DNA from 2 places in the Streptomyces sp. NPDC002754 genome. Region 2 is predicted to be linked to the other one. Evidence: riboswitches for the same ligand, from Rfam matches in the RefSeq annotation. Region 2 holds a riboswitch; the other holds the start of a gene.
The links. Region 2 has a riboswitch for glycine ahead of gcvT (glycine cleavage system aminomethyltransferase GcvT). Riboswitches for the same ligand answer to the same signal wherever they lie in the genome.
Positions count from the first base shown of each region.

Region 1: another riboswitch for glycine. It lies ahead of gcvP (aminomethyl-transferring glycine dehydrogenase); the one in region 2 lies ahead of gcvT (glycine cleavage system aminomethyltransferase GcvT).

Region 1 is NZ_JBSFVM010000041.1:9,129-12,383, reverse strand. Features, by position in the region: gene gcvP (aminomethyl-transferring glycine dehydrogenase) at 1-1,292, opposite strand, end outside; glycine riboswitch at 1,479-1,574, opposite strand; gene ACWD2L_RS37725 (PRC-barrel domain-containing protein) at 1,698-2,072, shown strand; gene ACWD2L_RS37720 (DNA polymerase IV) at 2,015-3,255, opposite strand, start outside.
Region 2 is NZ_JBSFVM010000002.1:297,408-300,662, forward strand. Features, by position in the region: gene gcvH (glycine cleavage system protein GcvH) at 1-40, opposite strand, end outside; gene gcvT (glycine cleavage system aminomethyltransferase GcvT) at 106-1,230, opposite strand; glycine riboswitch at 1,293-1,394, opposite strand; glycine riboswitch at 1,395-1,494, opposite strand; gene ACWD2L_RS08775 (AAA family ATPase) at 1,620-2,276, shown strand; gene ACWD2L_RS08780 (enhanced serine sensitivity protein SseB) at 2,336-3,154, shown strand.

The DNA of each region.
Region 1 (3,255 bases), on a different contig from region 2:
CAGGCGAGCGAGGTGTGATCGGCGTCCACGAGGCGCAGGTTCACGCCGCCTTCGCGCGCGGCGGAGACGACCTCGGCTGCCTTGCCCGGCACCCGCACGGTGAGGGTGTCGAAGTACGCGCCGTGCACGACCTCGACGCCGCCCGCGGTGAGCCCCGCCGCGAGCACGGTGGCGTATCGGTGGGTGCGCCGTGCGATGGACTTGAGGCCCTCGGGCCCGTGGTACACGGCGTACATGCCGGCCATGACGGCGAGCAGCACCTGCGCGGTGCAGATGTTGCTGGTCGCCTTCTCGCGGCGGATGTGCTGCTCGCGGGTCTGCAGGGCGAGGCGGTACGCCTTGTTGCCGTCGGCGTCGACGGAGACACCGACGAGGCGGCCCGGCAGGGAGCGTGCGAACTTCTCGCGTACGGCCATGTATCCGGCGTGCGGACCGCCGAAGCCCATCGGCACACCGAAGCGCTGCGTCGTGCCGATGGCGATGTCCGCGCCGAGGTCACCGGGCGAGGTCAGCAATGTCAGAGCGAGGAGGTCGGCGGCGACGGTGACGATGGCGCCCAGCTCGTGCGCCTGGTCGATCACGGGCTTGATGTCCCGCACGGCGCCGGAGGCCCCGGGGTACTGCACGAGCACGCCCACGACGCCGCGCTCGGCGACCTCGGCCGGAATGCCCTCCCCGAGGTCGGCGACGACGATCTCGACACCGGTCGGCTCGGCGCGCGTCTCGATGACGGCGATGGTCTGCGGCAGGGCGTCGGCGTCGATGACGTAGACACCGTTCTTGACCTTGCCGACGCGGCGCGACAGGGCCATCGCCTCGGCGGCCGCGGTGCCCTCGTCGAGCAGCGAGGAGCCCGAGGTGGGCAGGCCGGTCAGCTCGGCGACCATGGTCTGGAAGTTGAGCAGCGCCTCGAGGCGGCCCTGCGAGATCTCCGGCTGGTAGGGCGTGTACGCCGTGTACCAGGACGGGTTCTCCATCACGTTGCGCAGGATGACGGGCGGTGTGAACGTCCCGTAGTAGCCGAGGCCGATCATCGAGCCGAGCACCTGATTGCGCTCCGCAAGGGACTTCAGCTCGGTGAGCACCTCGGCCTCGCTGCGGGCGGCCGGAAGGTCGAGCGCCTCGGCGCTCTTGATCACATCGGGCACCGCGGCCGCGGTCAGCTCGTCCAGCGAGCCGTAGCCGACCTGCGCGAGCATCTTGGCCTGAGCGGCGTCATCGGGGCCGATGTGGCGCTGCTCGAAGGGGATTCCTCGCTCCAACTGGGAGAGCGGAATACGGTTGGCGGTCATTGGCGGAGGCCTCCTGGTCATTGCGACCTGCGAGGGGCACCACGGCGCGGGTACCCGGTCGGCCTCCCCCTCTGTCATCTCAACCTGAGAGCTTCACCGGCCCACCCCGCGAGAACACGGAACACACCGGCTTGCACCGTCGGTGAGAGCGGAAACCGTGCACCCCGCTCTGCTTTCCAGAGTGACCTCGTCCGTGCGGTACAGGGGCCTGAGAGATTCCGGGGAGGAGTTGCTCCTTCGGCGCCCCCGACGACCGTCGGAAGACTCTCCCGCACGGGGTCAGCAGCCGCCTGCCAGCCTACCAGCGGCTACGTGGCCGGAGCCCCCGAGTGGCCGCCTTCCACAATGTGCTCTTTCGTAGTGTTTACAGACGAGTTGCGATCATCGCGATCAGTTGGAGGGCCCGTGCAGACCGATGTCGATCCGCGCAATCTGATCGGCCGCAAGGCATTCGACCGCAGCGGGGCCAAGATCGGCACCATCGACGAGGTGTACCTGGACGACGCCACGGGCGTGCCGGAGTGGGCCGCGATACGAACCGGCCTGTTCAGCCGCGACGCCTTCGTACCGCTCGAGCCCAGCGACTTCACGGACGGCACGCTGAACGTGCCCTTCGAGCGCTCACTCATCAAGGACTCCCCCGACTTCGGCGTGGGCCGCCACCTCTCCCCGGAGCAGGAGCTCCAGCTCTACCACCACTACGGCCTGGAGATCACGGCTCCTCAGTCGCCCGACGTCACGTTCGGCAAGATCGCGGGCGCGGAGGACGACCCGACCTGATCCTCGGCCTCTTCGACGGCTTCGGCCCCTTCCACGGCTTCGACCGCTTCGACGAGCGGCAACGGATCCGCCGACTCCAGCTCGGGATCGTCGACCCGGAACGTCCGCACCCGCCCCCGCACCCGCGCATACGGCGTCTCGAACCGCACGGTCACCCGCCCCAGCCCGCTCCCCTGCACCCACCCGTGCCCGAACTCGGTATGCCGCACATCGTGCCCGGCCAGCCACTTCCGCTCCACAGGCACCGGCTCGGGCTCGACCGCCTCCACGGACTCGACGGGCCCCGCGTCCCCTTCTGGCTCTCCGGCGGCGGCCTCCTCGGCAGCGGCCTCCTCCGCGGCGGCGAACTGCGCGAACAAGTCCTCCTGCGTGAAGTCGGCGAGCCCACTGACCCCGACCCCCAGCAAGCGCACGCCACCGGTCGTGTCGACGCTCTCCAGCAGCCGCGCCGCGGCCTCCCGCACCACCCCGGGATCATCCGTCGGCCCCCGCAGCGTCTCGGAGCGCGTCAGCGTCGAGAAGTCGTAGCGCCGCACCTTGAGCACCACGGTCCGGCCCGAACGATCGGCCGCTCTCAGCCGCTCCACGCACCGGCCCGCGAGCCTGCGCACCTCCATCCGGACCCGCACCCGGTCATGGATGTCCACGTCGTACGTGTCCTCGACCGATACGGACTTGGAGTCCCGCTCGGCGACGACGGGCCGCTCGTCGCGGGCGAGCGCCATCTCGTACAGGTGGCTGCCGTGCGCCTTGCCGAGGAGTCGCACCAGCTCGTCCTCACCGGCCCCCGCGATCTCCTCCACGGTCTGGATCCCGGCCCGCCGCAGATGATCCGCCGTCGCGGGCCCGACGCCGGGCAGGATCCGCACGGACTGCGGCCCGAGCAGCGCGCGCTCGGTACCTGGGCGTATCAGCACAAGACCGTCCGGCTTGGCCTCCTCGGAACCGATCTTCGCGAGCATCTTGGACGCGGCGATCCCCACGGACCCGGTCAGACCGGTCACGCGCCGGATGTCGGCCCGCAGCCGGTGCCCCACGGCCTCCGCCGAAGCGGCGTCCCAGGCCGCCTCACCGGCCTCCAGATCGACGAACGCCTCGTCCAGGCTCAGCGGCTCCACGAGGGGCGAAAGGGCGCCGAGGAGCCCCATCACCTGCTCGCTGATCTCCCGGTAGAGCCGGAAAC
Region 2 (3,255 bases):
CGTGCTCCTTGCTGTAACGCAGCTGCTGGGGGTTGCTCATGAGGCGAATTCTCCTGTACGCGGGAAGGTGCTGGTGACAGAGGGGGCGCCGGTGCGCGGCGCGGACTACTTCTGGCGCTTGTAGAACGGCAGCGCCACGACCTCGTACGGCTCGTGCTTGCCGCGGATGTCGACACCGACCCCCGATGAAGAAGCAGCACCGGCCTCGGCGTGCGCCGGGTCCACGTACGCCATCGCGATCGGCTTGCCCAGTGTCGGGGACGGGGCGCCGGAGGTGACCTCGCCGATCACCGTGCCGTCGACGACGACGGACATCCCGGCGCGCGGGACACGGCGGCCCTCGGCGATGAGGCCGACGAGCTTGCGGGGCGGGTTGGCCTCGGCGCGCTCGGCGGCGGCGACCAGCGCGTCGTGGCCCACGAAGTCGTCCCCGTGCGAGGTCTTCTCGAACTTCACGACGCGGCCGAGACCGGCGTCGAAGGGTGTGAGGTCGGTCGTCAGCTCGTGCCCGTACAGCGGCATGCCCGCCTCCAGGCGCAGCGTGTCCCGGCAGGAAAGGCCGGCGGGGATCAGGCCGTACTCGGCGCCCGCCTCGGTCAGCGCCTGCCACAGCTTCTCGGCGTCGGCGGGGGCGACGAACAGCTCGAAGCCGTCCTCGCCGGTGTAGCCGGTGCGCGCGATGAGCGCCTGTACGCCGGCGACGGTGCCGGGCAGCCCCGCGTAGTACTTCAGGCCGTCCAGGTCCGCGTCCGTGACGGACTTCACGATCGCCGCGGAGGTCGGGCCCTGCACCGCGAGCAGCGCGTACGCGTCCCGGTCGTCGCGGACCTCGGCGTCGAAGCCGACGGCGCGCTCGGTGAGGGCGTCGAGGACGACCTGCGCGTTGCCCGCGTTCGCGACCACCATGTAGGTGGTCTCCTCCAGCCGGTACACGATCAGGTCGTCGAGGATCCCGCCGTCGGCGCGGCAGATCATGGTGTAGCGGGCGCGGCCGAGGCCGACGGAGCCGATGTTGCCGACGAGCGCGTGGTTGAGCAGGTCCGCGGCGGCGGGACCGGACACCGTGATCTCGCCCATGTGGGAGAGGTCGAAGAGGCCGGCACGCGTGCGTACCGCGTTGTGCTCGTCGCGCTCGCTGCCGTAGCGCAGCGGCATGTCCCAGCCGGCGAAGTCGGTCATCGTCGCCCCGAGTGAACGATGCAGGGCGTCAAGGGCAGTGGTGCGGCTCATGGCTGGTGTGCTCCCGGTGGCATGACGACGATGGCGGAGTCCCGCTGATCGCGCGCGGGACGTCCTCCCCATCTGTCATCGGAACCTGAGAGGTTCGCCCCGAGGGGGCTTGCACCTTGGGTGGGGGCGTCACGTCACAAAGACGCCCCACTTTTCAGATCTGCCTCGCCCGCGCGGTACGGGGCCTGAGAGATTCAAGGGAGGAACTTGCTCCTTCGGCGTCCGGGGACCCGTGGGTACCCGGAACTCTCCCGCGCGGATTCAAGCGGCCGGTATGCAGTTTGCGCGCACATCATTGCATGCCCGTCCGACAGGGAAAGCCCTTGAGTGGCATTACCTTCTCTTTACACTTGAGGGGCAAGGGTGGCGTGACCGGAACGGGGAGGACGATCACGGTGCAGAAGGCAGTGGCGGGGGCGTACGCGGTGGCGGCTTCGGCGCCGGTGGTGGCGGGGGTGCGGACCTCCGGCCGCCGCTCGGTGCGGGACCTGCGCGGCCGCCGCGGTCACACGCCGCGCCTGCTCGCCTTCGCGGCGGGCGACCTCGTCGTGCTCTCGGGCCTGCCGGGCAGCGGAAAGTCGACGCTGATGCGGCGGGCCGTGGCGGAGATCCGGATCGACTCGCAGGACACCCGCGAGCGTTGGGCCGCGCGCATGCCGCGCCACCTGCCGTACGCGCTGTACCGCCCGCTGGTCCGCGTCGCGCACTACGTGGGGCTGCGCCGGGCGATGCGCTCGGGCGTGAGCGTCGTCGTGCACGACTGCGGTACGCAGGCGTGGGTGCGCCGCTGGGTGATCCGCACGGCGCGGCGGCGCGGCGCGGCCGTCCACCTGATGCTGCTCGACGTACCGGCGGACACGGCCCTCGAGGGGCAGCGGGACCGCGGCCGCGGGGTGTCCCGGTACGCCTTCGCCCGGCACCGCAGAGCGGTGGGCGCGCTCGTCAGCTCGACGGAGCAGGGGAACCTGCCGGCCGGGATGGATTCGGCGGTGCTGCTCGACCGGGCGGCGATGGAGGCGCTGGGAGGGATCACGTTCGACGACTGACAGCGGTTAAGGTCGGCGGGCAGCAGCAGCGGGCGGAACAGCAGAGGTTGATGGCAGTCATGGAGTTCCCAGGTACCCCGGAGCCGGGGCACGATCACGCCCAGGGGCACGAGGGCGGCTACGCCCACCCCGCGCAGGGCTGGCCGGCCAACGAGCTGGAGGAGGTCCTCGCCGCGGCGCTCGGGCGGCCGGAGTCCGGCGCCCGCGTCGTCGAGGTGCTCGGCCGCAGCCACGTGTGGATCCCGCTGCCCAGGGGCGGTTCGAACGCCAGCAGGGACCTCGATCTGCCGAGCCTGGAGATCGGGGGCCAGGCCTACGTCCCCGTGTTCAGCTCCGAGCAGCAGTTCATGGCGGTCACCGGTGGCCGGATGGACTGCACCGTGGCCCCGGCCGTGGAGTTCGCGCGCGGGCTTCCGCCGCAGCTCGGCATCGCCGTGAACCCGGACGGCACGGTGGGTGTGCCGCTTCCGCCGCAGGCCGTCGCCGAGCTGGCCCGCAGTGGCCGCACGCCGCTGGACGGCCCGGCGGCGGGTGGCCGCGTGGTGCTCAGCGAGCCGGACTGGCAGGTCGACCCCATGGACTTCCTGGCCGCGGTGCGTGAGGAGTTCGAGGCGCTCGGCACGGTACTGAGCGCCCGGCGCTGCCTCGCGACCGTGGAGGACGCCGAGCCGTCCCTGTTCATCGGCGTGGAGCTGCTGGCGCAGGCCGCCGGCGCCGCGGGCGGCGCGCGGGACGTTCCGCTGGACGCGCTGGGGCGGGCGCTGGGCCGCGCGCCGGTGGCCTGGACCGTCAACCTGGTGTTCCTGGACGTGACGCAGGACCCGGTCGCGGACTGGCTGCGTACACACGTACGGCCGTTCTACGTACGAGAAGGGTGACGGCGTCCGTCAAGTCGGTGTCAGTATCGCCGCTTAAGCTGGTTTCATGACGTGACCGGTCGGCGCTTCGCTCTCCGGCCACGTGTGGGACACGGACGTAT